DNA from 4 places in the Methylobacterium sp. 391_Methyba4 genome. Region 3 is predicted to be linked to each of the others. Evidence: predicted binding sites of a transcription regulator. Region 3 holds the regulator's gene; each other region holds the start of a gene.
What was found. The regulator PhoB, encoded in region 3, activates phosphate uptake and scavenging genes when phosphate is short. The targets are predictions, from matches to a motif close to TGTCATNNANCTGTCAT.

Region 1: the regulator PhoB is predicted to act here: its motif matches at 2,249-2,265, upstream of P9K36_RS22230 (inorganic phosphate transporter).
Region 2: the regulator PhoB is predicted to act here: its motif matches at 2,995-3,011, upstream of phnC (phosphonate ABC transporter ATP-binding protein).
Region 4: the regulator PhoB is predicted to act here: its motif matches at 1,883-1,899, upstream of P9K36_RS06785 (DUF465 domain-containing protein).

The regions. Positions count from the first base shown of each region.
Region 1 is NZ_CP121475.1:4,734,426-4,741,737, forward strand. It holds gene P9K36_RS22225 (autotransporter domain-containing protein) at 1-1,886, opposite strand, end outside; gene P9K36_RS22230 (inorganic phosphate transporter) at 2,318-3,946, shown strand; gene P9K36_RS22235 (hypothetical protein) at 4,026-4,274, opposite strand; gene P9K36_RS22240 (MucR family transcriptional regulator) at 4,278-4,652, opposite strand; gene P9K36_RS22245 (hypothetical protein) at 5,136-5,411, shown strand; gene P9K36_RS22250 (helix-turn-helix domain-containing protein) at 5,447-5,794, shown strand; gene P9K36_RS22255 (MFS transporter) at 5,827-7,155, opposite strand.
Region 2 is NZ_CP121475.1:4,726,177-4,733,488, reverse strand. It holds gene P9K36_RS22225 (autotransporter domain-containing protein) at 1-375, shown strand, start outside; gene P9K36_RS22220 (glycosyltransferase) at 467-1,615, shown strand; gene P9K36_RS22215 (DUF1045 domain-containing protein) at 1,643-2,329, shown strand; gene P9K36_RS22210 (chloramphenicol acetyltransferase) at 2,322-2,942, shown strand; gene phnC (phosphonate ABC transporter ATP-binding protein) at 3,055-3,903, shown strand; gene phnD (phosphonate ABC transporter substrate-binding protein) at 4,001-4,930, shown strand; gene phnE (phosphonate ABC transporter, permease protein PhnE) at 4,947-5,828, shown strand; gene phnE (phosphonate ABC transporter, permease protein PhnE) at 5,825-6,691, shown strand; gene phnF (phosphonate metabolism transcriptional regulator PhnF) at 6,705-7,312, opposite strand, start outside.
Region 3 is NZ_CP121475.1:2,906,217-2,913,528, reverse strand. It holds gene pstS (phosphate ABC transporter substrate-binding protein PstS) at 98-1,138, shown strand; gene pstC (phosphate ABC transporter permease subunit PstC) at 1,223-2,200, shown strand; gene pstA (phosphate ABC transporter permease PstA) at 2,213-3,103, shown strand; gene pstB (phosphate ABC transporter ATP-binding protein PstB) at 3,124-3,939, shown strand; gene phoU (phosphate signaling complex protein PhoU) at 4,058-4,777, shown strand; gene phoB (phosphate regulon transcriptional regulator PhoB) at 4,966-5,661, shown strand; gene P9K36_RS13550 (protein-disulfide reductase DsbD domain-containing protein) at 5,809-7,312, opposite strand, start outside.
Region 4 is NZ_CP121475.1:1,415,003-1,422,314, forward strand. It holds gene P9K36_RS06770 (5-(carboxyamino)imidazole ribonucleotide synthase) at 1-948, opposite strand, end outside; gene purE (5-(carboxyamino)imidazole ribonucleotide mutase) at 945-1,442, opposite strand; gene P9K36_RS06780 (DUF465 domain-containing protein) at 1,521-1,781, opposite strand; gene P9K36_RS06785 (DUF465 domain-containing protein) at 1,913-2,095, shown strand; gene P9K36_RS06790 (propionyl-CoA synthetase) at 2,542-4,467, shown strand; gene P9K36_RS06795 (CopG family transcriptional regulator) at 5,037-5,456, shown strand; gene P9K36_RS06800 (PHB depolymerase family esterase) at 5,518-6,807, shown strand; gene P9K36_RS06805 (hypothetical protein) at 6,882-7,312, opposite strand, start outside.

The DNA of each region.
Region 1 (7,312 bases), 1.8 Mb from region 3:
GCGGTCACGCCGGCGAACTGGCCCGAGACGCCGCCGGCGGCGGAGAGGATCGTGTAGGTGGTGCGCGGGTTGTAGGCGCCCGAGGCGGCCAGCACCTGGACGGTGCCGCCCGACAGGGTGGCGCTGCCGGTGGCGGCGATGCGGTCGGCCTGTCCGGCGGCGTTGGCCTCGACCCGGTAGGTCGAGCCGGCCGCGAAGGCGGCATTGCCGGCGACGGTGAGCGTGCCGATGGAGTTGCCGGGCGCCACCGTGCCCCCCGAGAGCGCGCCGATCCCGCCCACCTTGCCGGAGCCGCCGAGCAGGCCGCCGGCGCCCACGAAGACAGTCCCCGCGATGGTGCCGTTGGCATAGAGCGCGCCGCCCTGTCCGATGCCGACATCGATGCCGAGGCGGTCGGTGGCGTCCATGCGCAGGGTGCCGGTGACGTTCCCGAAATACCCGGCGGCCGCATAGAGGTCGAGGCGGCTCCAGTAGCTGAGGGGGCTGCCGTAGAAGGCGGACAGCGCGTTGGTCTCGGTGTTGACCAGGATCTGGTTGATCGTGCTGGTGGCGAGCTGGCCGTAGAGGCCGCCGGTGGGCGCGAGGGTCCGCGCGGCGGCGGTCGATCCGCCGTAGAGCGGCGCGAGCAGGATCGAGGCGTCCGGCCCGCCGGCGGGAGCGGCCTCGCGGGGCGCCTGGGCGAAGCTGAGGGTCGGCAGGCCGTAGGTGAGGCGTTGCTGGTAGGCAGCCTGGTTGCCGGCCGACGGAACGTAGGGATTCCCGGCCGCGTTGGCGGCGCTGCCCGCGCAGGCGGCGACGGTGTTGCCGCACTGGGCGGCGAGGTAGGCCTGCAGCTGGCTCTGGGCCGCCACGAACTGGGCGGGCAGGTTGATCGCCGTGCCAGTCACCGCGGCGTTGTTGATATAGGCCGGGTTGGTGAAGGCCTGGGCGAGGTCGTAGGTGGCGAGCGCCCGTCCGCCGATGATGTCCAGGGGGTAGTGCACGCCCAGGACGATGCGGCTGTTGGCGTAGTCGGCCGCCCGGGCCAGCATGCTCTGGTATTGCTGCGGCACCAGCATCGCGAGCAGGATGCCGTCGGTGAACGCGTAGGTGGTGTGCCCGCTCGGAAAGGACGGGTTCGTGGCGATGCCGTTGAGCGCGGTCGGGTCGAAGGTGTTGAACCGGGCCGGCGCCGCCTGGACGGGCCGCGAGGAACCGTAGACATCCTGGCCGGCTTGCGTGTTGGTCACGCCGTAGGCGAGGTCGTAGACGCTGTTGGTCGTGTTCGGCAGCCCGTTGGCGGTGGGCAGGCTGTAGCCCGCCGGCGCCACGGCCGGCACCGCCACGTAGTTGGCCGGGGTCACGCTCGGATTGTTGGCCGCGCCGTTGGCATAGTAGTTCTTGGCGACGCCCAGGTTGTTGCCTGTGAAACCGTAGGCACCGGCCAGCAGATTGACCACGCTGCCCAGGGGTCCGCTCGCGCCCTGCTCGACCCCGCGCTGGTAGATCGGGCCGAGCTGGGCACCCAGGCCGCCGACGAGCTGCTGCGGAACGATGCCGTTGATCGGCGTCTGGGCCGGCAGGCCGCCCGCGAGATTTGCAGCCACGCCGTATGTCCCGAGCCCGGCCGAGGACAGGTCGTTGCGCGCCGAGCCCAGCAGGTTCTTGTCGCTGATCGCGAGCTGCTGCTGGGCGAGCCCCGCGGCGTTGTTGATCGCGATCGACTGCGCCAGGTTGAGCTGCAGCGTCTGCTGACCGGTCGCCGTCGTGTTGAGCGTCAGGTACGGCGCCAGCAGATTGAGGACATTGACGTCCGAAGCGGTCGTGTTGGCCGTCTGTGCCTGCGCGCCCGGTCCGAAGGCAGCGACCGCCAACGCCACGATCGAGACGCCATATCGAAATGTCATGCCAACCCCCAAAGCGCGCGGCGATTCAGCCTGCGAGCCGGAGATTTAGCGAACTCTACGCGCTCGCCTTCGTCATAATCCAGTCACAAATCTAAAAGATTACATTTGTATCCTGCCAGCAACAGGATCAAAACTTTGCCGGCGCAAATCATATCATGACTCATCTTCGTCTTAACCTTGCAGCGCGTGCCGTCATGACATGAGGATCGGGGCGATGGCCGTCCGTCATCGCAACGGGCCTGGCACAGACCGCCCATCCTCGGCGGCCCGAACACTGGGACGGCCCGGACACTGGGGACGGGACGAAATCCCGCAAATCGCTTCGGCCGGATGCCGTTGCGCGAGGCTGGACGCGGGATCGACGTCACCCGACCGTCACGGGCACATTTTAATCCCGGCTCACCATCACGAATGATTCCGCGCGAGGGTTCATGTCCGATTCCGCCGTGGCGCCGTCGGGGGCGGTCGCAGGCCGGCAGGTAGGGGCCCCGCGCCTCGACCACGGACTGCATCTCGGCGGGGTGGTCGCCTTCCTCCTCGTGCTGGTGGCGGGCCTCGGCTACGCGGTGGTGAGCCTGATCGCGGACATGAACGCCGTCGGCGAGGCGCCCCTCGCCTACGGCGCCTTCGCGCTGCTCGGCCTCGCCTTGCTGATCGCCCTCGCCTTCGAGTTCGTGAACGGCTTCCACGACACCGCCAATGCGGTCGCCACGGTGATCTACACCCACTCGATGCCGCCGCTCGTCGCGGTGATCTGGTCGGGCGTCTTCAACTTCCTCGGCGTGATGCTCTCCTCGGGCGCCGTGGCCTACGCCATCGTGACGCTGCTGCCGGTGGAACTGATCCTCAATGTCGGCTCGCATGCGGGCTACGCGATGATCTTCGCGCTGCTGCTGGCGGCGATCCTCTGGAACCTCGGAACCTGGGCGTTCGGGCTGCCCAATTCCTCGTCCCACGCGCTGATCGGCTCGGTGCTCGGCGTCGGCCTCGCCAATCAGCTGATGAACGGCGGCGACGGCACCGCGGGCGTCGACTGGAGCCAGGCCCTCAACGTCTTCAAGGCGCTGCTGTTCTCGCCGGTCTGCGGCTTCGTGCTGGCGGCGCTGCTGCTGCTCGCCCTGAAATTCGCGGTGCGCCGCAAGGACCTCTACGCGGCGCCGAAGGGCGAAGCGCCGCCGCCCCTGTGGATCCGCGGCCTGCTGATCCTCACCTGCACGCTGGTCTCGTTCTTCCACGGTGGCAACGACGGGCAGAAGGGCATGGGCCTGATCATGCTGATCCTGATCGGCGCCGCCCCCACCGCCTACGCGCTCAACCGCACCATGGCGGACGACACGACGCCCGCCTTCGTGCAGGCTTCGACGGCGGCGGGCGCGGTGTTCTCCGCCCAGGCGCCCGGCGCGGAGGTGCCGGACGCCGCCGCCGCGCGCCGGACCGTGACGGAAGCGCTGAAGACGAAGGACCTGAACGCGCCGCCCGTCTACGCCGCGCTGGCGGCGCTCGCGAACGACATTGCCGCCAGCGTGAAGAATTACGGCGCGATCCGCACGGTGCCGGCCGCCCAGACCCAGAACCTGCGCAGCGACATGTACCTCGCCGCCGACGCGGTGCGCGTGCTGCCGGGCTCCGGGGCCGATCTCTCGGAGGCCGACAAGGCGACCCTCAAGCGCTACGCGGGCCTGCTCAACGACGGCACGCGCTACATCCCGGGCTGGGTCAAGGTCTGCGTCGCCCTCGCCCTCGGCCTCGGCACCATGGTCGGCTGGAAACGCATCGTCGTCACGGTGGGCGAGAAGATCGGCAAGACCCACCTGACCTACGCGCAGGGTGCCTCGGCGGAGATCGTCGCGGCCGGCACGATCGGGCTGGCCGAACTCTACGGCCTGCCGGTCTCGACCACCCACATCCTGTCATCCGGTGTCGCCGGGACGATGGCGGCCAACGGCTCGGGCCTGCAGATGGCCACCGTGCGCAACATGGCACTCGCCTGGATCCTGACCCTGCCGGCGGCGATCACCCTCGCGGCCGTGCTGTTCTACCTCCTGCGCCACATGTTCTGATCCGGCGTCTGGCCGGCTGGCCGGAGACCGGGCGTCATCCCATGGGGAGCAGCCCGGTCTCCGGCTTCCGTCGGCCCCCTCAGGAACCCGCCATCGCCCGCACGAAGGCCAGGCAGGTCCGGCGCGCGGCCGGATTCTCGATCGCCACGAACGCCGAGACGAGGTCGGCCGCCTGGGCGATGGCCGCGTCGGGCCGGTCGGCATCCGGGAAGAAGCTCGCCACCGGCACGTCGAGAATCCCGGCGATGCGGTACAGCGCATCCTTCGAGGCCGCCCCGGGGGGAGGCTTGTGGGTCCGGGCGGGACCCGGGGACGAGGCGGGCACCATCACTCACCCCGCCTTGTGGCCGAGCTGGATCGCCCGGGCGATCTCGGAACGCCGGGCCGCATAGCCCGGGGCGACCATCGGGTAATCGGCCGGCAGGCCGTACTTGGCCCGGTAGCGCTCGGGCGTGAGGCCGTGGGCGGTCAGGTGGCGCTTCAGGGTCTGGTAGGCGCGGCCGTCGATGAAGCTGATCAGGCCCGCTTCCTGGATCGAGGCGTCGACCTGCTCCTGGCTCAGGCCGCCTGCCCTCGAACCCGACGGGTCGCGGCGGAGGACTGCGATCGCCGAATGCACTTGGTCGATGAGAGCCGGCAGGGCCCCGACGTCGATCGCGTTGCGCGAGACGTAGGCGGCGACGATGGCGCCGACCTTCTCCAACATGAACGTTGAACGGGCTGCGCTGAGGTTATCCATAGGAGACATCACCATTGAAAGGCCCGGCACCATGCGCCTGATCCACGACTGCAGGTCGGGGTGAACCGGGACCGCGGACGCGGATCAGGGTGCCGGATCGAAGGCCGGAGAATTGCTACCTCAAGTTGATATCGCACCAATTCTTGAGGTTGCAGATAATATACAATATGAGCGGGCCGGGGTTTGTCCGTGAGCGCGAGGTTTTTTGATCCGTCGCGCAGGGCGACCGATCCTCGAATTGGTTACCGCGGCATTCACTGTTTTCGGCCGCGAAGATCGGCATCCGAACCCGTTTTCGGCGTCGGCAGCCGCCTGTCGGGCTCCAGCCCGGGACGGTTCACCGGTGCCGTCTGCCGGGTCCGGGCACGGCCGTGCGGGATCTGCTCCGCCCGACGACGTCCCGCAGCCGACCGCTCTCTGCCCCCATCCCGGCGTCGCGGGGATCGATCCGTGCAGACTCTGTTCTCAACCGTCGGTCTTCCACCGCAGGACAGCGTCCGACGGCGGCGGGAGATCATCTCCGCCCCCCTCATGACGGTCGAGCTTCCGACGCTCCGAGCAGAGCCCTTTGCGGCCAAGCGGGAACGCGCGGAGGTCGGTTCCCTCGTCGTGGTCGATCGTCAGCCGCTGGTGGTGATGACGGAGACGGACAGTCGCCGGATCCTGGATGTGCCGCGCGACCGTCTGAAGCGCGGCTCGGACCGGCCCGGCTCTACACGGCCCTGACCGTCGGCACCGATCGCGCATCCGCAAGCCTGGCAATGAGCGTCTTCAGCGAGCTGATCCGTATCCGCGACCGTCTCGGGGCAGCCGCAGCCGCGCGCATGACGGAGATCGGCATCGACTTGATCATCGCCGGTCTCTCGAAGCGGCTGGCCCGGGAGGTGCCCCAGCCCGTCAACGGCAGCGTCGTGGTCCAGCGCGCCGAGGCCCATCTGAAAACCGCCGCCCGGCGGCTGGCCGATCCGGCCTGCGCGCACCTGTCGATCGGCCTGCTCGCCTATGGCTGCGGCTTCGCCGGCCAAGCCCACTTCGCCCGCCGCTTCAAGGGGCGCTACGAGGCAGCGCCCCGCGCGTATCGGCAGGCGGCCCTGGTGGGCGTCCCGTAGCCCGTCGGCCCGGGACGCCCGATGCGGCCGGATCAGGGCGCCTTGTCGCTCCGGCGCAGGCTCGCCGGCATGGCGAAGAGCGCGAGCCCGGCGGCGACGAGGCAGAGCACCCCGATGCCGTACAGGGCCGGCGTCGTCGAGCCGGTCAGGTCCTTCACCCAGCCGACCATCACCGGGCTGACGATGCCGCCGAACTGGCCCAGCGTGTTGATCAGCGCGATCCCGCCCGCCGCGCCGACGCCGGTGACGAGCTTGGCCGGCAGCGTCCAGAAGGTCGGGATCGAGGCGACGATGCCGGCGCCCAGCAGGGCCAGGGCGAACATCAGCGGCACGATGTGCTTGTCGAACAGGCCGGCGCCGAAGAAGCCGAGCGCCGCCGTGATGGCGAGGCCCGCGACGAATTTCGGCCGCTCGCCAGAGGCGTCGGAGAGACGCCCGATCACGACCATGCTGATCGCGCCGCAGATGTAGGGAATCGCCGTGAGGAAGCCCACCGAGGCCGCCTGGCCGCCGCTCGCGGTCTTGATCAGGTCCGGCCCCCAGAAGTTGAGGCCATACGAGCCGATCTGGAGCAGGAAGTAGATCAGCGCGATCATCAGGAAGCCCGGCTGCCGGATCGCCCCGAGGAGCGAATGGTCGCCGATCTCGCGGTTGTGGTGGGCGATGCGGCTGGACAGGAGCGCCTTCTCGGGCTCCGAGAGCCAGCGGGCGTCGGCGATCCGGTCGTCGAGGCGCGTCAGCACGAGCAGGCCGAGGACGAGGCAGGGCAGGCCGCCCGCCAGGAACAGCCATTGCCAGCCGGCAAGGCCGCCGACGCCGTTGAGGCCGCCGAGGATGAGGCCCGCCACCGGCGCGCCGAAGATGCCCGAGAAGGCCGAGGCCACGAACATGAAGCTGGTGATCCGCCCGCGATGCGAGGCCGGGAACCACAGGGTCAGGTAGTAGAGGATGCCCGGCGCGAAACCCGCCTCCATGGCGCCGATCACGAAGCGCAGGGCGTAGAAGTGCCACTCGCTGCGGATGAAGATCATCAGCGCGGTGGCGATGCCCCAGGAGATCATGATCCGGGCGATCCAGCGGCGCGCCCCGACCCGGTACAGCATCAGGTTCGAGGGCACCTCGAAGATCACGTAGCCGACGACGAACATGCTCGCACCGAGCCCGTAGGCGACGTTGCTGAAGCCGAGGTCGCTCTGGAGCTGGAACTTGGCGAAGCTGATGTTGATGCGGTCGAAGAACGCGAACATGTAGCAGATCATGATCAGCGGCATGAGCCGCCACGCGACCTTGCGGACGACGCTCGTCTCCGTCACCGCACCGGCCTCGACGGCGGCCGGCGAACCCGACAGGGCTGCGGTCATGGTTTCCTCCGTGTTGTTGTTTTCGGACACGTGGTGGGGGGCGCCGCCTTCGGACGGGCGGCTTGCCCCGGGTGAGCTCAGAGCCTGTTCGACTGGGCTCCTCCAACCCGCGCCCTCATCCTGAGGTGCGGCGAAGCCGTCTCGAAGGAGCCCTCGA
Region 2 (7,312 bases), 1.8 Mb from region 3:
GACGCCTTCGCGGAGACCGGGGGCGCGGCGGCGCTGGCGAGCGTCGCGCGGGACTACGATCTGGGCGCGGCGACCGTGGGGGTGCGGGCGCAGACGGGCCTGGAGCTGGGGCTGGGTCTTCCGGTGACGCTGCGCGGTCTGGTCGGCTACCGGCGGGCGTTCGGCGACGTGGTGCCGACGGCCCTGCTGCGGTTCGGCACGGGCCCGGCCTTCCTGAGCGCGGGCGTGCCGATCGACCGGGCCGCGCTGGTGGCGCAGGTCGGGCTCGATCTGGCGGTGGCGCCGAACGCGAGCCTGGGCGTGGCCTATACCGGCCAGACCGGCGCCCGCGCCCAGGATCAGGCCGTGAAGGGCACCTTCACCCTCCGGTTCTGAACACGCCGGACGACGTCGCCTCTGTCACACGCCTGACGCGGTCCGGCCGCTAGCGGACCGGACCGCTCGCTTCATCGATCGAGGGATCCGCATGCTTGACGCCACGGTGCCGGCCCTGTCCCTCGGCGCGCTTCTGGCCCTCGTCCAGATCGTCAGCATCGGCGTCGCGGGCCGGCGCCTCGGCCGGAGCCACGGGCCGTCGCGGTTTCCGGACGGCGCGCCCGTCTCCGTGGTCCGTCCGCTTCACGGGATCGAGGCTTACAGCGAGGAGATGCTCACCCGGAGCTTCCGCCTCGACTACCCGTCCTACGAGCTGATCTTCTGCGTGGCCGACCCCGGGGACCCGATCGTGCCGATGGTCCGGCGGCTGATCGCGGCCCATCCGCGCGTGCCCGCCCGCCTGATCCTCGGCGACGAGCGCCTCTGCGAGAATCCGAAGCTCAACAATTGCCTGCGGGGCTGGCGGGCCGCCGCCCACGACTGGGTGGTGCTCGCCGATTCCAACGTGGCCATGCCGCCGGACTACCTCCAGCGGCTCCAGGCGGCGTGGCGGGACGATACCGGCCTCGTCTGCTCGACCCCCGCCGGGGCGCGCCCGGGCAGCTTCATGGCCGAGGTGGAATGCGCCTTCCTGAACACCCTGCAGGCCCGCTGGCAATACGCCGCCGAGGCGTTCGGGCTGGGCTTCGCGCAGGGCAAGAGCATGCTGTGGCACAAGCCCTTTCTGGAGGCGCAGGGCGGCCTGCAGGCGCTCGCGGCCGAGATCGCCGAGGACGCGGCCGCCACCAAGCTCGTCCGGGCCGCCGGCAAGCGGGTCCACCTCGTGGCGAGCCCGTTCGAGCAGCCGCTCGGGCCGCGCGGCTTCCAGGAGGTCTGGGCGCGGCAGCTGCGCTGGGCGCGCCTGCGCCGCGTGACCTTCCCGCTGTTCTTCGCTCCCGAGATCGGCAGCGGTGTCCTGTTGCCGGCGCTTCTCATCGCCCTCTGGGCCGGCAGCCTCACGGGCCTCGTCGGCGCTGCCGGCCTCGCCGGCCTGTGCTATGCCGCCGAGCACCGGCTCGCGATCCGCGCGGGCTGGCACCGTTCGCCCCGCCTGCTGGCGGCCTTCCTGGTGCGCGACGCCCTGATCCCGGCGATCTGGCTCGGCGCCTGGATGCAGAGCGCCATCGTGTGGCGGGGCAACGCCATGGACGTGCGCCCCCGGCGGGCCGCCGAGGCGCGTCCCTACGCGCCGACGGCCTGACGGCGGCCGACGATCGGAGGCCGAAAGGTGTCGCGCCGCTACGCTCTCTACTGCCTGCCCGCCCCGGGTTCCCGGCTGGAGGCCTTCGGCCGGTCCGTCCTCGGCACCGACCCCGTCTCGGGGGCGTCGGTCCCGCACCCGGAGGGCTTGAGCGACCTCGCCGCCGTCACGGCGGGGGCCCGGATCTACGGGTTCCACGCCACCCTCAAGGCGCCGCTGCGCCTCGCGGCGGGCACCACGGAGGCGGATCTCGTCGCCGCCACCCGTGACCTCGCGGCCGCGCACCCGCCGGTGGCGGTGGGCCCGCTCCGGGTCGCCGCCCTCGGGCCGTTCCTCGCCCTCGTGCCGGAAGCTCCCCCGCCGGAGCTGGGGCTCTTCGCCGCCGAGTGCGTCGCCGCCCTCGACCCGTTCCGTGCGCCGCTCACCGAGGCCGAGCGCGCCAAGCGCCGCCCGGAGCGCCTCGACCCGCGCGGGCGGGCGCTGCTGGCGCGCTGGGGCTACCCGTACGTGTTCGAGGCCTTCCGCTTCCACATGACCCTGACCGACGCCCTGCCGGAGGCGGAGCGCGAAGCCTGGCACCGGCGCCTGTCCGAGGCCTACGCCGCCGCGGGGCCGGAGCCCCTTGTGATCGACGCCGTGTGCCTCCTGACCCAGGACGGGTCCGGCCCGTTCCGGCTCCTGGCGCGCCTGCCCTTCGGAGAGCCCCGTGGTTGACCGTCCCCTCGGACTCGAACCCGCACGCGATCCCAGCGCCCGGGTCGTGGATTGCCGCCTCGGCCACTACACGGAGGTCGGCGCGCGAACCCGCCTCACCGAGACGATCCTCGACGATTATTCCTACATCGGTCAGGATTGCGAGGTGATCTACACGACCATCGGCAAGTTCTGCTCGATCGCCGCCAGCGTGCGGATCAATCCCGGCAACCACCCGATGGAGCGCGCGTCGCAGGCGCATTTCACCTACCGGGCACGAGCCTACTGGCCGGAGGAGTCCGACGAGCCCGCCTTCTTCGACCGGCGCCGGGCGAGCCCGGTGGCGATCGGCCACGATGTCTGGATCGGCCACGGCGTCGTTGTCCTGCCCGGCCGCACCATCGGCACCGGCGCCGTGGTCGGCGCGGGCGCCATCGTCACCCGCGACGTCGAACCCTACACGATCGTTGTCGGCAATCCCGCCAAACCGGTCCGGCGCCGCTTCCCCGAGGCCATCGCCGAACGTCTGATGCGCCTGGCATGGTGGGACTGGGATCACGAACGGCTGCGCCGGGCGCTTCCGGATTTCCGCGGCCTGCCCATCGAAGCATTCCTCGAACGCTATGAAGTTTAAGCCGGCTATCAAAATGTAAGAATTGCGCCGGCAAACATAATCGATCTGTATTCGTCATCCAATCGTCGTGAAATCGGCGTTTACCTGCGGCCATTCCCCGGCGGATGGTGGCATGCTGGTTATCGAGGATCTCACGCGCCAGTACGGCGACCGGCGCGCCGTCGACGGCGTGTCGCTCCGGATCGAGCCCGGCAGCTTCGTCGGCGTGATCGGCCGGTCGGGCGCCGGCAAGTCGACGCTGCTGCGCCTGATCAACCGGCTGGCGGACCCGAGTTCGGGGCGCATTCTCCACGACGGCCGTGAGGTCACCACCCTGCGGGGCCGCGACCTGCGCGAATGGCGGACCCGCTGCGCCATGATCTTCCAGCAGTTCAACCTCGTCGGCCGCCTCGACGTGATGACCAACGTGCTGATGGGCCGGCTCAGCCACGTGCCGAGCTACCGTTCCCTGCTGCGGCAATGGTCCGCCGAAGACCGGGCCATGGCGCTCGCCGCCCTGGAGAGCTTCGACATGGGCGAGTTCGCCGGCCAGCGCGCCGACGGCCTGTCGGGCGGGCAGCAGCAGCGGGTCGCCATCGCCCGCGCCCTCGTGCAGGAGCCCGAGATCCTGCTCGCCGACGAGCCGGTGGCCTCCCTCGACCCGCGCAACACCCGGCTCGTGATGGACGCGCTGGCCGAGGTGAACCGGCGCTACGGCATCACGGTGCTGTGCAACCTGCATTCCCTCGACCTCGCGCGCGCCTATTGCGACCGCCTCGTGGGACTCGCGGCCGGGCGGGTCGTGTTCGAGGGCGGACCGTTCGACCTCACCGAGGACGTGGCGCGCCGGCTCTACGGCCTGGAGGCCGGCGAGGTGCTGGACGATTCCGCGCAGCGCGAGGCGGAGCAGCGGGCCGCGATGCCCGGCCGGCCCGGTCTCGTGCCGGCGCGGCCGGTCCGCGAGGCCGCCCTCGGCGCCTGATCCGGGCCATCCAAGCCCCAACAACCATTCGGGAAACGCCCGACCGGCCTCCGGCCGGCCGAACTTCCTGCCCTACGCCGTCACGAAGGACGACACGATGATCACCCGACGCACTCTCGCCGGCGCCGCCGCGGCTCTCGCCCTCCTCGGCCTGCCGGCCGCCGCCCAGGACTGGAAGGCCCAGTATCCGGAGCTGACGCTCGGCGTGATCCCGGCCGAGAACGCCTCGGGCACCGCCGACCGCTGGGCGCCGCTCACCGCCTACCTGACCAAGACGCTCGGCGTGCCGGTGAAGCTGCGGGTGGCGAGCGACTACGCCGCCGTGATCGAGGGCCAGCGGGCCGGCAACATCCAGATCGCGTGGTACGGACCGGCCTCCTTCGCGCGGGCCGTGATGACCGGCGTGAAGATCGAGCCGATCGTCAACCAGAAGCACGAGACCGGCGCCTCGGGCTACTATTCGGTGGTCTACGTTCTGGCCTCCAGCCCCTACAAGACCGTCGAGGATCTCAAGGGCAAGAACCTCGCCCTGGTCGATCCGAACTCCACCTCCGGCAACCAGGCGCCGCGCTTCTTCCTGAAGCGGGCCGGCTACGACGTGGAGAAGTTCTTCGGCAAGACCTTCTACGCGGGCAGCCACGAGAACGCCGTGCTGGCGCTCACCCAGGGCACGGCCGACGCCGCCGCCAACCTGTGGAATTCCGAGACCGACACGATGGTCACCCGCATGGCCGCCAAGGGCATGCTCAAGAAGCCAGATGGCACGCCGATGCAGCAATCGGACTTCCGGGTCGTGTTCAAGTCCGACTTCCTGCCGGAGGGGCCCTTCGCCATGCTGACGAGCCTGCCGGACGACCTGAAGGCCAGGATCCGGGACGCCTTCGTGGCCCTGCCGAAGGCCGACAAGGCCGCCTTCGACCGTCTCTCCGACGGCAAGGACCAGGATCTGACGCCGGTGACCCTCAAGGATTATCAGCCGATCATCGACATGCTGCGGTTCAACGACGAGCAGCGCCGGAAGTCCTGATCCGGGCCCGCCCGCCTTGCGCGGTCTGACACCCCTGTCGCCGGAGCGGGAAGCCGCCCTCTCCGGCCTCTACGCGGCGGCGACCGGCGCTGCGCGCCGCCGCACGCTGGCGGGCTTCGCCCTTGTGGCGGCGCTCGCCCTGGTCGCCGGCTTGGTCGCCGAGGTGCGGCCGCTGGTCTTCGCCGAGAACATCGGCAAGTTCACCGCCTACATCCAGCAGATCCTGCCGCCGATCAGCCTCGAGCACCCGCTCGAAGACGTCCGCAGCTGGTACTGGGGCCTGCCCAAATGGCTGGGCCTGCTGGGCGAGACCCTGCTCATGGCCTATCTCGGGACGCTGCTCGGGGGGCTCGCGGGCTTCGCCCTCAGCTTCGTGGCCGCTGCCAACCTCGTGCGGTCGCGCCTGCTGCGCGTCGGCGCCAAGCGCCTCCTGGAATTGTGCCGCACCGTCCCCGAGGTGGTGTTCGCCCTGATCTTCGTGATCGCCTTCGGACTCGGCCCGATGGTGGGCGTGCTCGCCATCGCGATCCACACCACGGGGGCGCTCGGCAAGCTGTTCTCCGAGGTGGTCGAGAACATCGACATGCGGCCCGTCGAGGGCCTGTCGGCCTCGGGCGCCACCTGGGTCCAGACGGTGCGCTTCGCGGTGCTGCCGCAGGTGCTGTCGAACTTCGCCTCCTACGCGCTGCTGCGCTTCGAGATCAACGTGCGCGGGGCCGGGGTGATGGGCTTCGTCGGCGCCGGCGGCATCGGCCAGGAATTCCTCGTGGCGATCCGCAATTTCTACTACGCGGACGTGAGCGCGATCCTCGTGCTGATCATCCTGACCGTGTTCTGCATCGACCTCGCCACCGAGCGGGTCCGTCACCGCCTGATCGGCGCGGAGCAGGCCCGATGAGCCCGCGTCCCGAGGCCCTGCGGGCGGCGGCCCGGGCCGACCTCGCCCGCCTGCGCGCGCGCTACCCCGCGCAGTTCCGCACCGACTGGCCGGGGCGGGCGCGGCTCGCCGCCCTGCTCGCCGTCCTGATCGGGCTCGCGGCGTTCGGCTACTGGCGCCTCGACTTCTCGATGGCGCGGATCCTCCACGGGCTCGGGCGGCTCGGTACCTTCGCGGTGCTGATGCTGCCGCCGTCCCCGGAGGGCCAGTTCTGGACCTTCCTGCACGCGCTGGGCGAGACCCTGGGCATCGCCTTCCTGGGCACGCTGACGGCGGCGGTCTTCGCCTTCCCGGTGGCGTTCCTGGCGGCCCGGAACGTCGTGCCCAACCCCTTCGCGCGGTTCGCCGTCCGCCGCGGCCTCGACGTGATGCGCTCGGTGGACGTGCTGATCTGGGCGCTGATCTGGATCAACGTCGTGGGCCTGGGCCCCTTCGCGGGGGCGCTCGCCATCGCGTGCTCGGATTTTGGGGCGCTCGGAAAGCTGTTCTCCGAGGCGATCGAGACCTGCGACAAGCGTGCCGGCGAGGGCGTCGTCGCCTCGGGCGGCTCGCGCCTGCACCGCATCCGCTTCGGGCTGATCCCCGGGGTCCTGCCGGTGCTGGCGAGCCAGGTCCTGTACTTCTTCGAGTCGAACACCCGGTCGGCGACGATCATCGGCATCGTCGGTGCCGGGGGCATCGGTCAGTACCTCACCGAGTTGATCCGCGTGCTGGAGCTGCAGCAGGTCGCCTTCCTGGTGCTGATGATCCTCGTCACCGTGGCGGCGATCGACTGGGTCTCGACCCGCCTGCGCCGGGCGATCATCGGGCCGGCGGCGCGCTGAGCCGGCGGCCCGATCACCCGCCGATCACCAGCTCCACCCGGTCGGCGGCGAACAGGGTGCGGTTCGCCTGGATCGGCACGCCGGCGGGATCGATGTTGACGCTCGACACCACCAGAACGACCCGCCCCGGGGCGATGTCGAGGCGCTGCGCCTCCGCGGAATCGGCCGGCCGGGCGCGGATGCGCGTCGAGAGCCGGGTATAGTCGTGCAGGCCGCAGGCCGCGAAAGCCCGGGTGATCGAGCCGCGCTCGGCATAGGCCTCGGCGAAGCCCGCGAAGCGCGGCAGCGGCAGCCAGGTCAGCGCCGTCGAGAGCGGGGCGTCATCCGCCCGGTGGACCGTCAGCAGCTCCAGGATCGGCGCGCCGGGGGCGAGGGCCAGGGCTGCCGCCTGCTCGGGCCCGGCCGGGACCGTAGTCGAGGCGACGAGGTCGCCCCAGGCCTCGCGTCCGGCCCCGGCGACGATCTCGGAGAACCGCGTGCGCGGCCCGATCGGGTAGGCGAGGGGTGCCTCCTCCACGAAGGTGCCCCGGCCCTGGCTGGCGCGCACGAGCCCGCCCTCGGCGAGCGCCGCGAGGGCACGTCGCACGGTGTGCCGGTTCACGGCGAAGCGCGCCGCCAGGG
Region 3 (7,312 bases):
TGGGTCTCTTCGGAAGATCGGCCGCAGAGCTCTGCCGCGGGCATGGGCTTGCCGGCAGGGCAGCGCAGGCTCTTGCCCGACGGCAACGGAGAATCCCTTGAGACCCTTCGCTTACGCGCTCGCCGTCGGCCTCGCGACGGTTCAGCTGGCGTCCGCGGCGCTCGCCGCCGATATCACCGGCGCCGGGGCTACGTTCCCCTTCCCGGTCTACTCCAAGTGGGCCGAGGCCTATCGCAAGGAGACCGGCTCGGGCCTCAACTACCAGTCGATCGGCTCCGGGGGCGGCATCAAGCAGATCCAGGCGAAGACGGTCGATTTCGGCGCCACCGACGCGCCCCTCAAGCCCGAGCAGCTCGCCAAGGACGGTCTCGTCCAGTTCCCGACCGTGATGGGCGGCGTCGTGCCGGTGGTGAACATCCCCGGGATCGAGCCGGGCAAGCTCAAGCTCACCGGCGACGTGCTGGCCGACATCTATGCCGGCAAGATCGCCAAGTGGAGCGATCCGCGGATCGCGAAACTCAATGACGGGCTGAAGCTTCCCGACTCCAACATCACCCCGGTCTACCGCTCCGACGCGTCGGGCACGACCAACATCTTCACCACCTACCTGTCCCAGGTCTCCGAGCCCTGGAAGAAGGAATACGGCGCCGCCACGACGATCTCCTGGCCGGTGGGGCAGGGTGGCAAGGGCAACGAGGGCGTGACCGCCACGGTGAAGCAGGTCCCGAACGCGATCGGCTACGTCGAGTCGGCCTACGCCAAGCAGAACAAGCTTTCCTACGCCCTGCTGCAGAACAAGGCCGGCAAGTATCCGCAGCCCGACGACAAGGCGTTCCAGGCCGCGGCGGCGAGCGCCGACTGGAAGGCGACCCCGGGCTTCGGCATCTCCCTGACCAACCAGCCGGGCGAGGCGGCGTGGCCGATCACGGCGGCGACCTTCATCCTGGTCCACAAGGATGCCGTCGATCCGGCCAAGTCCGCCGATGTGCTCAAGTTCTTCAACTGGGCCTACAAGAACGGCGACAAGCTCGCCGTCGACCTCGACTATGTCCCGCTGCCGGACAACGTCGTCGAGCTGATCCACCAGGAGTGGAAGGACGTGAAGGGCAAGGACGGTAAGCCCGTCTTCAACATGTGAGCGTGGCCGGGAGGAGGTGCGAACCTCCTCCCTCGCTTCTCGGAACGCCCCGCGCTACCACGCCGTCTTCGCAGAGAACAGCGGATGCCCGCTTTGACTGAATCGATCGCCCTCGGCCGAACCCGTTCCGCGACGGCGCGGAAGGCGCCGAGCCGGAGCCTCGACACCCTGTTCCGGACCTCCTCGTATGCCGCAGCGCTGCTGGTGCTGCTCGTCCTCGCCGGCATCCTGGGCTCGATCCTCTACGGCGGTTGGCCCGCCTTCCGCGAATTCGGCTTCGGATTCCTGACCTCCAGCGCCTGGAACGTCGGGACCGAGCAGTACGGCGCCCTGGTGGCGGTGATCGGGACCGTCGCCTCCGCCTTCCTGGCGCTCCTGATCGGCGTCCCCGTCTCCCTCGGGATCGCGGTCTACCTCACCCAGCTCTGCCCGGGCTGGGCCCGCAAGCCGGTCGCCATGACGATCGAGCTGCTCGCCGCCGTGCCCAGCATCATCTACGGCATGTGGGGCCTGTTCGTGTTCGCGCCGCTCTTCGCGCGCTACATCCAGATCCCGGCCTCGAACCTCGTCGAGGGCATGCCGATCGTCGGCACCTTGTTCTACGCCCGGGTGCCCTCGGGCGTCGGCGTCTTCACCGCCGGGATCATCCTGGCGATCATGATCGTGCCGTTCATCGCCTCGATCGCCCGCGACATGCTCGACCAGATCCCGACCGTGCTGCGCGAGAGCGCCTACGGCATCGGCTGCACCACCTGGGAGGTGGTGCGCCACGTGCTGGTGCCGCAGGCCTCGGTCTCGATCATCGGGGCGATCATGCTCGGCCTCGGCCGGGCGCTGGGCGAGACGATGGCGGTGACCTTCGTGGTCGGCAACGCCAACCGCCTCTCGGCCTCGATCTTCGATCCGAGCTCGACCATCGCGTCGCGCATCGCCAACGAGTTCAACGAAGCCGACGGCCTCCAGCTCAACGCCCTGATGGCTCTGGGCTGCATCCTGTTCGTGATCACCTTCGTGGTTCTCATCATCGCCCGGCTGCTGACGCGCCGCGTCCAGGCCGCCTGAGGAGCACGCGCGATGGACGCCTCCCCCACGATGACCGCGGCGCCCCGGCGCCGCTCCGGCCGGGTCCGTCAGGGCCGGCGCATCGCCGACCGCACGCTGCGGGTTGCCTGCACCGGGGCGACTCTGGTGGGCGCCCTGGTCCTGGGCTCGATCCTGGTGATGCTGATCGTCCAGGGCGTGCGCGGCTTCACGCCGACCCTGTTCACCAACCCGACGCCGGGCCCCGGATCCGAGGGCGGCGGCATCGCCAACGCCATTCTGGGCAGCCTCGTCCTGACCGGGATCGGCATCGTGATCGCGACGCCGGTCGGCGTCATGGCCGGGACGTTCCTGGCCGAGTACGGGCGCGGCTCGAAGCTCGCAGCCCTGATCCGCTTCCTCAACGACATCCTGCTCTCGGCGCCGTCGATCCTGATCGGCCTGTTCGTCTACACCCTGATGGTGCGGCCGATGGGCACCTATTCGGGCTGGGCCGGCGGCGTCGCGCTCGCGATCATCGCCGTTCCGGTGATCGTCCGCACCACCGAGGACATGCTGCGGCTCGTCCCCGGAACCCTGCGGGAGGCCGGCGCGGCGCTCGGGGCGCCGCCCTCGACGGTGATCATCAACGTCACGTGGCGGGCGGCCTCGGCCGGCATCGTCACCGGGATCATCCTGGCCCTGGCGCGCATCGCCGGCGAGACGGCGCCATTGCTGTTCACCGCGCTCAACAACAATTCCTGGTTCTCGGCCAACCTGATGGGCGGCGTCGCGAACCTGCCGGTGATGATCTACCAGTTCGCCCTGTCGCCCTACCCGAACTGGCAGGGCCTCGCCTGGGCCGGCGCGCTTCTGATCACCGCCACCATCCTGGTGCTGTCGATCATTGCCCGCCTTGTGATCAAGCCGCAGACCTCGCGCTGAGACCCTTCGAGGACACGACGATGAACGCCGCCTCCGCGATCCCCACGGTCGAGCTGAACCGCAACCGCGCCGACGAGGGCGGTCCCGTGCGGATCGCCGTGAAGCGCCTGAACTTCTACTACGGCAGCTTCCACGGGTTGAAGGACGTCAACCTCAACTTTCACGACCGGCAGGTCACGGCGCTGATCGGGCCCTCGGGCTGCGGCAAGTCCACCCTGCTGCGCTGCTTCAACCGGATCTACAGCCTCTATCCGGAGCAGCGGGCCGAGGGCGAGATCCTCCTGGACGGCGAGAACATCCTCAGCCCCTCCATCGACCTGAACGAGCTGCGCTCGCGCATCGGCATGGTGTTCCAGAAGCCGACGCCGTTCCCGATGTCGATCTATGACAACGTCGCCTTCGGCCTGCGCCTCTACGAGAAGCTGCCGAAATCCGAACTCGACGGCCGGATCGAGGCCTCCCTGCGCAAGGCCGCCCTCTGGGACGAGGTGAAGGACAAGCTCAAGCAGCAGGGCACGGGCCTGTCGGGCGGCCAGCAGCAGCGCCTGTGCATCGCCCGCACGGTGGCGCAGCGCCCAGAGGTGATCCTGTTCGACGAGCCGACCTCGGCCCTCGACCCGATCTCCACCGGCCGCATCGAGGAGCTGATCGAGCAGTTGCGCGACGAGTTCACCATCGTGATCGTCACCCACAACATGCAGCAGGCGGCGCGCATCTCGCAGTTCACCGCCTTCATGTATCTGGGCCAGCTGATCGAGTTCGGTCCGACCAACCGGATGTTCATGAACCCGACGGAACGCCGCACCCAGGACTACATCACCGGCCGGTTCGGCTAGTCTGCCTGAACGCTCCGGTCTCGGGGAAGGCCGTCCGGTCGCCGCATCCGCGGAGGGCCGGCGGGTCCCCGAGGGCCTCCCCGGAGCGCCGCCCCCGGGACCCATCGAAGGATTCGCCATGCCCGGCCATATCGTCACCTCCTACGACACCGACCTGGAGAACCTGCGTCGCTCGATCTCGGAGATGGGCGGCGTGGCCGAGAAGATGACCGCGGAGGCGACGGACGCCCTCGTGCGCCGGGACGACACGCTCGCCCAGGCGGTGATCGTCGCCGACAAGCGCCTCGACACCCTGCAGCGGGACATCGAGGAGCGCGCCGTGCTGTTGATCGCCCGGCGTCAGCCCCTGGCGATCGATCTGCGTGAGACGATCTCGGCGATCCGCGTCTCCGGCGACCTCGAGCGGATCGGCGACCTCGCCAAGAACGTCGCCAAGCGGGTGGTGGCGATCTCCGATCAGGCGCCGGCCCAGAAGATCGTTCTCGGCGTGCGCCACATGAGCGACCTCGCGGAGGGCCAGCTCAAGGACGTTCTCGACGCCTATGCGAGCCGCGACGTCCAGGCAGCCCACGATGTCTGGGAGCGGGACGGCGAGATCGACGCCCTTTACAATTCGCTGTTCCGCGAGCTCCTGACCTACATGATGGAGGATCCGCGCAACATCTCGTTCTGCACGCATCTTCTGTTCTGCGCCAAGAACGTCGAGCGGATCGGCGACCACACCACCAACATCGCCGAGACGATCCATTATCTCGCCACGGGCGAGGCCCTGGCGGGCGACCGGCCGAAGAACGATGCGTCGAACTATGCGACCGTGGACGGGGTGCCGGCTCCGTAAGCGGGCCGCCCCCGGTCCAGGCGTCGGCCTGCGCGCGCTCCTGTGGGGCGCCGCCGGAGAATCGGAGCGTGCGGGTTGAGGCTGAGCGGCGCCTCCTGCACCCTCCGCCTGCCCGCCGGCTCCAAGGAGAGTCGGCGCGCCTGCAGGCCGTATGGCGCCGCTTCGTGAACGGATCTTCGAACGTGAGCATGCAAGTCCTGATCGTCGAGGACGAGGAGGCGCTGACCACGCTGCTGCGCTACAATCTGGAAGCCGAGGGCTTTCTGGTGGATTCCGCGGCTCGCGGCGACGACGCGGAGCTGCTCCTGGCGGAGCGGATTCCCGATCTCGTCCTGCTCGACTGGATGCTGCCCGGCCTGTCGGGCATCGAGCTGTGCCGGCGGATCCGGGCGCGCCGGGAGACCGAGCGGCTGCCCGTGATCATGCTCACCGCCCGGGGCGAGGAGGGCGACCGGATCCGCGGTCTCGGGACGGGCGCCGACGACTACATCGTCAAGCCGTTCTCCGTCCCGGAACTGCTCGCCCGGATCCGCGCGCTGCTCCGCCGGGCCAAGCCCGCCCATGTCTCGGACCGGCTGGCGGCGGGCGACCTCGAACTCGACCGCACCGGCCATCGCGTCCGCCGCGGCGGCGAGGAGCTGCATCTCGGCCCCACAGAGTTCCGTCTGCTGGAATTCCTGATGCTGGCGCCGGGCCGGGTCTTCTCCCGCGAGCAGCTCCTCGACGGGGTCTGGGGACACGACGTCTACATCGACGAGCGCACGGTCGACGTCCATGTCGGGCGGCTGCGCAAGGCACTGAACGGCCCGCGCCAAGCCGACCCGATCCGTACGGTCCGCGGCTCGGGCTACGCCTTCGACGAGACGTTCTCGCTCGACGCTTGAGAGGGGCGCGAAGCGTTCCGGGACAAAGGGTTCCGGGCCGGAGGCCGGTCGGCCGCGCCGCCCGCCCGCTTGCAGCGAAGGGAGCCAGGGACGTTCGAGGCCGGCGGATGCTGCGAGGCCCGGCGGCCCCCCGGGCCTCGCGCAGATTCAGCGGGTCAGCGCCGCGCTCCGGCCGGACGCGACCGGCACGGCGTCGAGCGCCGCCAGAACCGTCCCCTCGGTGAGGATCTGCGGAAGCACCTGAGGCGCTCCGGTTCCGGTATAGAGGAGGTAGAGCGGCACGCCGCTGCGCCCGTGCTTCTCCAGCAGACGGGTGATCTCGGGATTCTGGTTGGTCCAGTCGCCCTTCATGTAGGTCACGCCGCGCTCGGCCATCGCGGCCCGCACGGCCTTGGTGTTGAGCGAGGTCGCCTCGTTCACCGCGCAGGTGATGCACCACGCGGCGGTCATGTCCACGAAGACGGGGCGGTGCGCGTCCACCAGGGCGTCGAGACGCGCTTGAGTGAAGGGCTCGACCCCGTCGGCGGCGGCCTGCGCCGACGGCGCGGCGCGGTCCCGCGGAAGGGTCACGGCGAGGGCCGCCACGGCGACCAGCGCGAGCGCCGCAGCGACCCGCGCGACCCGGCCCGCCCCGGGCGCGGCGGCGCGGCCGTGTTCCCAAGCCCAGGCGGCGAAGCCCACCAGGACGAGGCCGATCAGTGCCGCCAGCAGCCCACGCGGATCGACCTGCTGCGCCAGTACCCAGATCAGCCAGGCCACGGTGGCGTAGACCGGGAAGGCCAGGACCTGCTTGAGGGTCTCCATCCACGCGCCCGGCCGCGGCAGCGCCCGCAGGGCCGGCGGCCAGAGGGTCAGCACCAGGAAGGGCAGGGCGAGGCCGAGGCCGAGGCTCGCGAAGACGGCGAGCGCGACACCGGCACTCTGCGTCAGCGCGAAGCCCACCGCCGAGCCCATGAACGGCGCCGTGCAGGGGGTCGCCACCAGGGTCGCCAGCACGCCCGTGAAGAACGAGCCGCTCAGGCCGGCACGCCGGGTCAGGCCGTCTCCGAGGCCGGCGAGCCGGCCGCCGACATGGACCACCCCGGACAGGCTCAGGCCCATCGCGAACAGCAGATAGGCGAGGGCTGCGACCATGGCGGGCGATTGCAGCTGGAAGCCCCAGCCGATCGCGGCCCCGCCACCCTTCAGGGCGATCAGCAGGGATGCGAGGCCGAGGAAGCTCGCCAGCACGCCGGCCGTGTAGGCGAGGCCGTGCAGCCGCAGCCGCGCCGGGCCCTCGCCGGCATGCCGCACGAGGCTCAGCACCTTGATGGACAGCACCGGGAAGACGCAGGGCATCAGGTTGAGGATCAGGCCGCCCAGAAAGGCGAAGGCCGCGGCGGTCGCGAGGGTCAGCGCGTCGAACTCGGCGACGGCCGGCGGGGCTCCGGCCGGATTCGGCGCGCTCGACGCGGCCGCGACGGCAGGAAGCACCGGCTCGTCACCATACGCGAAGGCGAGGCGGCGGGTGCCGTCCGTGCCGACCTCGTCGATCGTCAGGACGCCGGGCAGGGCCGCGGGCGCAGGATCGGTCGGGCTGCTGCGCGCGATGGTCAGATGCAGACCGGTCTCGTCGACGGTCATCACCTGCGCGGCGGCGTTGTCGATCGCC
Region 4 (7,312 bases), 1.5 Mb from region 3:
GCCGCCGACCCGGCCCGGATCGCCCAGCGGCCAGCCGCAGACGGCCCGCACGTGCTGGGCGAATTGCGAGGTCAGCGCCCCCTCGCTGGTCCAGTGGCCGGAATTGTGGACCCGGGGCGCGATCTCGTTGACCACGAGCCGCTCCGCCCCGTCCTCGCGGACGAGGAACATCTCGACGGCGAGGACGCCGACATAGTCGAGGGCGTCGGCGATCCGACGGGCGATCTCGAGGGCGATGCGGCCCGTCTCCGGCGCCACGCCCGGGGCCGGCACCCGCGTCAGAGCGAGGATGTGATCGCGGTGCTCGTTCTCACACAGGTCGTAGGCCGCGAAGCTGCCGTCGCGCCCGCGGGCGCCCACCACGGAGACCTCGCGCTCGAACGGCACGAAGCCCTCCAGGATCAGCGGCGCGCCGCCGAACTCGGCGAACAGAGCGTTGCGGTCGCCCTCGGCCCGCTCGCGGAGCATGCGCTGCCCCTTGCCGTCGTAGCCGAAGCGGCGGGTCTTGAGCACCGCCGGCAGGCCGATCACCTCGATCGCCCGGTCGAGATCGTCGGGCGTGTCCACCGCCCGGAACGGCGCCGTCGGGATGCCCAGCCCGTTGATGAATTCCTTCTCGGAGAGGCGGTCCTGCGTGGTCGAGAGCGCCCGCGCGTTCGGGTGCAGGGCGGCGTGCCGGGCCAGGATGTCGGCCGTGGCGTGCGGGATATTCTCGAACTCGTAGGTCACGACATCGACGCTGCGCGCGAAGGCGGCCAGCGCCTCGGCATCGTCGTAGGCCGCGCAGGTCGTCCGGGCGGCCACGTCGAAGGCGGGGCTGTCCGCGTCGGGGGCGTAGACGTGCGCCTTGAGGCCGTAATCGGCCGCCGCCAGCGCGATCATGCGCCCGAGTTGGCCTCCACCGACGATGCCGAGGGTGGAGCCGGGGCCGAGGATCTTATCCGTCACGCGTTCTCTTCCGTCACCGGCCGTTCGGCCACCGAGGCGGTCTGGGCCGCGCGCCACGCCTCCAGGCGCTCCGCCAGATCCGGATCGGAGAGCGCCAGGACGGCGGCGGCGAGCAGGGCCGCGTTGATGGCCCCGGCCCGGCCGATCGCCAGGGTCCCCACCGGGATGCCCGCCGGCATCTGGACGATCGAGAGGAGGCTGTCCTGGCCGGACAGGGCCTTGGATTCCACCGGGACGCCGAAGACCGGCAGGCGGGTCATCGCGGCCGCCATGCCGGGCAGGTGCGCGGCGCCGCCCGCCCCCGCGATCACGACCTTGAGGCCGGCCGCGACCGCGCCTTTGGCGAAGGCCACGAGCCGATCCGGCGTGCGGTGGGCCGACACGATGCGCGCGTCGTAGGGTACGCCGAGGGCATCGAGCGTCTCGGCGGCATGCCGCATGGTCGCCCAGTCGGACTGGCTGCCCATGATGATCGCGACCGGAGGCGACGCCATCGTTGATCCCGGAAAAAGAGGGCGCTTACAGGCGGTGCGGGCCCGCGGCAAGGCGCGGCCCGAAGACGTCCACCGGCATCAGGCGATGATGTCCGGCGTGAGCGCGTCCTCGATGTGGAAGATGCGGTCACGCAGGGTGAGCTTGCGCTTCTTCAGACGCTGGATCTGGAGCTGGTCGCCAGCCACGCTGCGCTCCAGCGCCTCGATGGCACCGTCGAGATCCCGGTGCTCCTCGCGCAGCCGCGCCAGTTCGCCCAGGAGGTCCGACTGCGCACTCTCACCCGCCTCGTCCGCCATCGTCACCTGAGGACCCGAAGACCGTTCATGGCCCGAGAGCATGCGTCACGCTCCGGCGCCGGACAAGACGGCGCGGTAAGCAATCATCAGACTTAGCAGCAGAAAACGCTTCGACAGGTACGGCATCTTGTGCCAATGTCGGTGTGTCGAAACGATGACAGGAGATTCGGCTCATGTCGCTGCAGACGCATCTGAACCAACTCGCCCGGAAGCACGAAGCCCTCGAGCGTGAGATTCAGGAAGCGATCCACAGGCCTTCGGCGAACGACCTTCACATCGCCGAGATGAAGCGACGGAAACTCCTTCTCAAGGACGAGATCAACAGGCTGCAGGCGAACGGCAATACGCTGCACTGAGCCCCTGATCCGTCCGCACGGATAGCAGAAACGGCACGACAGCTGCCGCCGCATCGGGAGACCGGTGCGGCGGTTTTGCGTTCTGCGACCGCTCGTTTGGAGAAACGGCCGCCTCGGGATCGCCGATCCGGGCGGGCGTCGTGCTCTCGCGGATGTGACCCCGGAGCCTTGGCGACGGGGCGCCTGCCGCGCCCGCACGCCCGGGGATCGAAACAGACGACCCGCGACCTCCCGGCAGATGCATTTCCCGCCGGCCACGCCGAGGCGCCCGGCTTCGAAGCCGCCGATCCGGGATGCATCCGGCGAACGCGTCACGGAGCACCCCGATCGCGCGAGCGAAGGCGCGCGGCGGTTCCGGCGACCCACAACCGGCCTCGCACCCGCGGAAGAATGCGCTACTCTGGGCCCCGCCGCCGGAGAGCGGCCCGCGAGGAAACGCCGAACCGATGACGAGAGCCAGCCTGCCGGGCCGCTACCCGGACATGTACGACTCGGCCCGCCGCGATCCGGAGGCGTTCTGGCTCGGCGCGGCGCAGGCGCTCGACTGGGCGCATGTCCCGCAGCGGGCCTTCGCGCCGGATTCCGGCCCCTACGGCCGCTGGTTTCCGGACGGCACCCTGAACGCCTGCCACAATGCCGTGGACCGTCACGCCGACGGAGCGCGGGCGGATCAGGTGGCGATCCGCTACGATTCGCCCGTCACCGGGACCAAGCGCAGCATCACCTACCGCGCGTTGCGCGACGAGGTGGCGGTACTGGCCGCCGTCCTCGCCGGCCTCGGCGTCGGCAAGGGCGACCGGGTGATCCTCTACATGCCGATGGTGCCCGAGGCCCTGTTCGGCATGCTGGCCTGCGCACGGCTCGGCGCGGTGCATTCGGTCGTGTTCGGCGGCTTCGCGGCCAACGAGCTGGCGGTGCGGATCGAGGACGCGGCGCCGAAGGTGGTGCTCGCCGCCTCCTGCGGGATCGAGCCGAACCGCGTGGTCGCCTACAAGCCGCTCCTCGACGCGGCGATCGCGGCCTCGCGCCACAAGCCGGAAGCCTGCCTAGTCCTGCAGCGCCCGCAGGCCGCCGCGACGCTCATGCCGGAGCGGGACCGCGACTGGGCCGAGACCGTGGCGGCCGCCCGTGCGGCGGGGCAGCGGGCGGCCTGCGTGCCGGTCGCCGCCACCGACCCGCTCTACATCCTCTACACCTCCGGGACGACCGGGAAGCCCAAGGGCGTGGTCCGCGATACCGGCGGCTACCTCGTCGCCCTCGCGTGGTCGATGCCGAACCTCTACGGCGTCCAGCCCGGCGAGACCTATTTCTGCGCCTCCGACATCGGCTGGGTCGTCGGGCACTCCTACATCGTCTACGCGTCGCTCCTGCACGGCTGCACCACGGTCCTGTACGAGGGCAAGCCGGTGGGCACGCCGGATGCCGGCGCATTCTGGCGGGTCGTCGCCGAGTACGGGGTCGTGTGCCTGTTCACCGCGCCGACGGCGCTGCGGGCCATCAAGAAGGAGGATTCCGCCGGCGCCCGGATCGCCGATTACGACCTCTCCGCCTTCCGCAGCCTGTTCCTCGCGGGCGAGCGCGCCGATCCCGATTCGGTCGCCTGGGCCGAGCGGGTGCTGAACCGGCCGGTGATCGACCATTGGTGGCAGACCGAGACCGGCTGGCCGATCGCCGGCAACCCGATGGGTCTCGGCCTCCTGCCGGTGAAGCACGGCAGCACCTGCGTGCCGATGCCGGGCTACCGGGTCGAGGTGCTGGACGAGGGCGGCAAACCGGTCCCGGCCGGGACCATGGGCACCATCGCGATCCGCCTGCCCCTGCCCCCCGGCTGCCTGCCGACGCTCTGGGGCTCGGACGCGCGCATGCGGTCGAGCTACCTTTCCACGTTCCCGGGCTACTACGACACCTCGGATGCCGGGGTGATCGACGCGGACGGCTACATCACGGTGCTGGGACGCACCGACGACATCATCAACGTCGCCGGGCACCGCCTGTCTACCGGCGGCATGGAGGCAGTGCTGGCGGGCCATCCGGACGTGGCCGAGTGCGCGGTCATCGGCATCCGGGACGCCCTGAAGGGCGAAGTCCCCTGTGGCTTCGTGGTGCTCAAGGCCGGCGTCGACCGGCCGACCGAGACGATCGAGCGGGAACTCGTGGCCAAGGTGCGCGACGAGATCGGCCCCGTGGCGGCGTTCAAGCTGGCCCTCACCGTGCCGCGGCTGCCCAAGACCCGCTCGGGCAAGATCCTGCGGGCCACCATGAAGCGCATCGCCGACCACGAGCCCTGGACGATGCCGGCGACGATCGACGACGCCGCGGCCCTCGACGAGATCGACGAGAGCCTGAAGGGGCGGGGAATCGGCGCCGATTGAGGGGCCGGACGATCCCGCGATCGGGACAGGCGCCGAGTCCAGGCGGCTCTCCCCCGCGCGGTGCCGGGACACGGCGCGGCCCAACCGCGTCCTGCGGATAGAGCCGGAGCGGCGGTGAGGGGGGCGATGCAGGATGTGGCCGCCCTGACCCGCCGTCGCCCCTCTGCGGCCGCCGCGCTCAGCGCGCCTGCGTGATCCGCAGATTTCCGCCCGGCGCCACTGCCCCGGGAACGCGAGTGCGGCCTCCCCCACGCTCAGGGGAGAGGCGACGGGTGGGGGCGGGGCAGATGGCACCGCACCGCTCGAGCCTGCGCCATTCCGCACGGGATCTGCGACCTCGTTCGCCGCCCCCCGGGGAGGCGACGATCGCCGCATCGCCACCCTGGCACGCTCTGGGACGCCGCCACTCCCCGGTGAGAGCGCGCGCAGGCTGCCGGGCAGGTTCCCGGGCCGCATGACCCGCGTGCGCGGCGCCGCCGCCGGTCTCAATACGCCAACGCCCATTGCGCTTCGGATGCCCATCACCATCTCTAAACCATCCAACGGGATGGCCTGGAGATGTTTCGACGATGACCGACACCGCGCGCGACCTCCGTCCGAAGGTGCCGGACAGCGAGAAGATCACGGTCAATCTCGGCTTCGTCGATCTCGGGCGCGTCGACCTGATGGTCCGCGACGGCTTCTACGCCAACCGGGCCGACTTCATCCGCACGGCCGTGCGCAATCAGCTGGACCGGCAGGAGGAGGCGGTCCGGCAGTCGGTGGCGCGGCGCCAGCTCCGGCTGGGGCTCTCGCACTTCTCCCGCGCGGACCTGGAAGCGGCCCGGGATGCCGGCTCCCCCCTGCACATCCAGGTCCTGGGCCTCGCCACGATCGCCACCGACGTCACCCCCGAACTGGCGCGGGCCGCGATCGCGTCCGTGGAGGTCCTGGGTGCCTTCCAGGCCAGCGCCGCCGTCAAGGCGGCACTGGCCGACCGGACCACCTGACCGTCCGCGCCCCGGTCGCGCGGAATCTCCACCCGAACCACGCCGTATGAGGATCCTCCCCATGTTCCGTTTCCCCAAGATTGACCCGTCGAAGCTCGACCTCTCGGCGTTCGGAATGTCGCAATTCGACCCGCACGCCTTCGGATCCGCGACGGCGAAGGACAGGGGAACGGGGCCAGGAACCGGGGCAGCGGACCGGACCGCCCGGATGCAGGACGCGATGGCGCGGTTCCGCCGTGGCCAGGAGGCCGCCGTCGCGCAATGGACCGAGGCACGACGCGGCATGGCAGACCGGCCCGGCACCGCCGGTCATGCCGAGCAGACCCTCGACATGGAGGCGCCGACGGCAGCCGGCGGTGCCTGGACGGCGCCGGATCAAGGCGGCGGTTCGCGGCCGGGGACGGCTCCGGACCTGTCGGCGATGTTGCGCGCCCTGCGCGAGCGGCTACCGAATGCCGGCCCGTCAGGCCGCCGCCCTGCCGCCGAAGTCCCGCCCGGCGCGCGGTTCGAGGATCGCGTTTTCACGGAGGCCGCCGGCAGCCGGGGCTACAAGGTCTACGTCCCGAGCGGCTACCGGGGTCAGGCCCTGCCCGTCATCGTGATGCTGCACGGCTGCACCCAGAACCCCGACGATTTCGCGGCCGGCACGCGGATGAACGCCCTGGCCGAGGAGCAGACGTTCCTGGTCGCCTATCCAGAACAGCCCCCGTCGGCCAACCTGCAGCGCTGCTGGAACTGGTACACGGCGGGCGACCAAGTCCGCGAGGGCGGCGAGCCGGCGCTGATCGCCGGCATCGCCCGGTCGGTCGTGGCGGAGTTCTCGGCCGATCCCGGCCGGGTCTACGCGGCCGGGCTCTCGGCCGGCGGCGCCGCGGCGGCGATCCTGGCGGCGACCTATCCGGACCTGTTCGCGGCCGTGGGCATCCATTCCGGGCTGGCCTGCGGGGCGGCCCGGGACATGCCCACCGCCTTCGCGGCCATGCAGGGGCAAGGGTCGGCACCGGGGCCGAATCGGCAGGCGGTCCCGACCATCGTGTTCCACGGCGACGGCGACCGAACCGTGCATCCCGTCAATGGCGATCGGGTCGCGGCGCAGGCCGTGCCGGCCCCGGGCCTGGACGAGACGGTCAGCCGGGGCACGAGCCCCGGGGGCATGGCCTATACCCGGACGGTCCGCAGCGACGCGACCGGCCGGCCGGTGCTGGAGCAGTGGGTTCTGCACGGGGCCGGGCACGCCTGGTCGGGCGGAAGCCCCGACGGATCCTACACCGATCCGCGCGGGCCCGATGCCAGCGGCGAGATGGTCCGGTTCTTCCTGGCGCAGGAAGGAGCATCCGCGGACCGTGCCTGATCGTGCCCCTGACCGCGGCGAGCGACGGCGCGGCCGGTCCGCCGCGCCGTCACCGTCGGGCGCTCAGGAGGGTGTCAATCGGCGTCCGAATCGTCGGCGTCATCCTCCAGGCCGGCGGGGGCCGATCGGTCCAGCGCCGGCGCGTAGGCGTCCTGCGTCGCATTCGTCGACACCGATGCCGGCACGCTCCGCGCGTTCGGGTCGGTCGGGATCAGGGTCGCGCTGGCCGCGACGAGGCCGGCCATCGAGCGGACGTCCTGGGGCTGGCGCGGATCGCGGGAGATCAGCGTGGCCTCCCGCTGCAGACGGAGATTGCAGGCCTGCGAGGGCAGCCCGCCATTCGGCGTGCAGGCATCGTGGCGGGCGCAGGCGGCGTCGAGGGCATCGATCGGCGGCAGCGGGGCGTTGTTGCCCGGACCGCAATAATTGCCGTGAACGAGCATCTTGGGTCCGCCGAAGGCGGCCGGCTGGGCATATGACGGCGCCGCGAGGGCGGCGCAGCCGG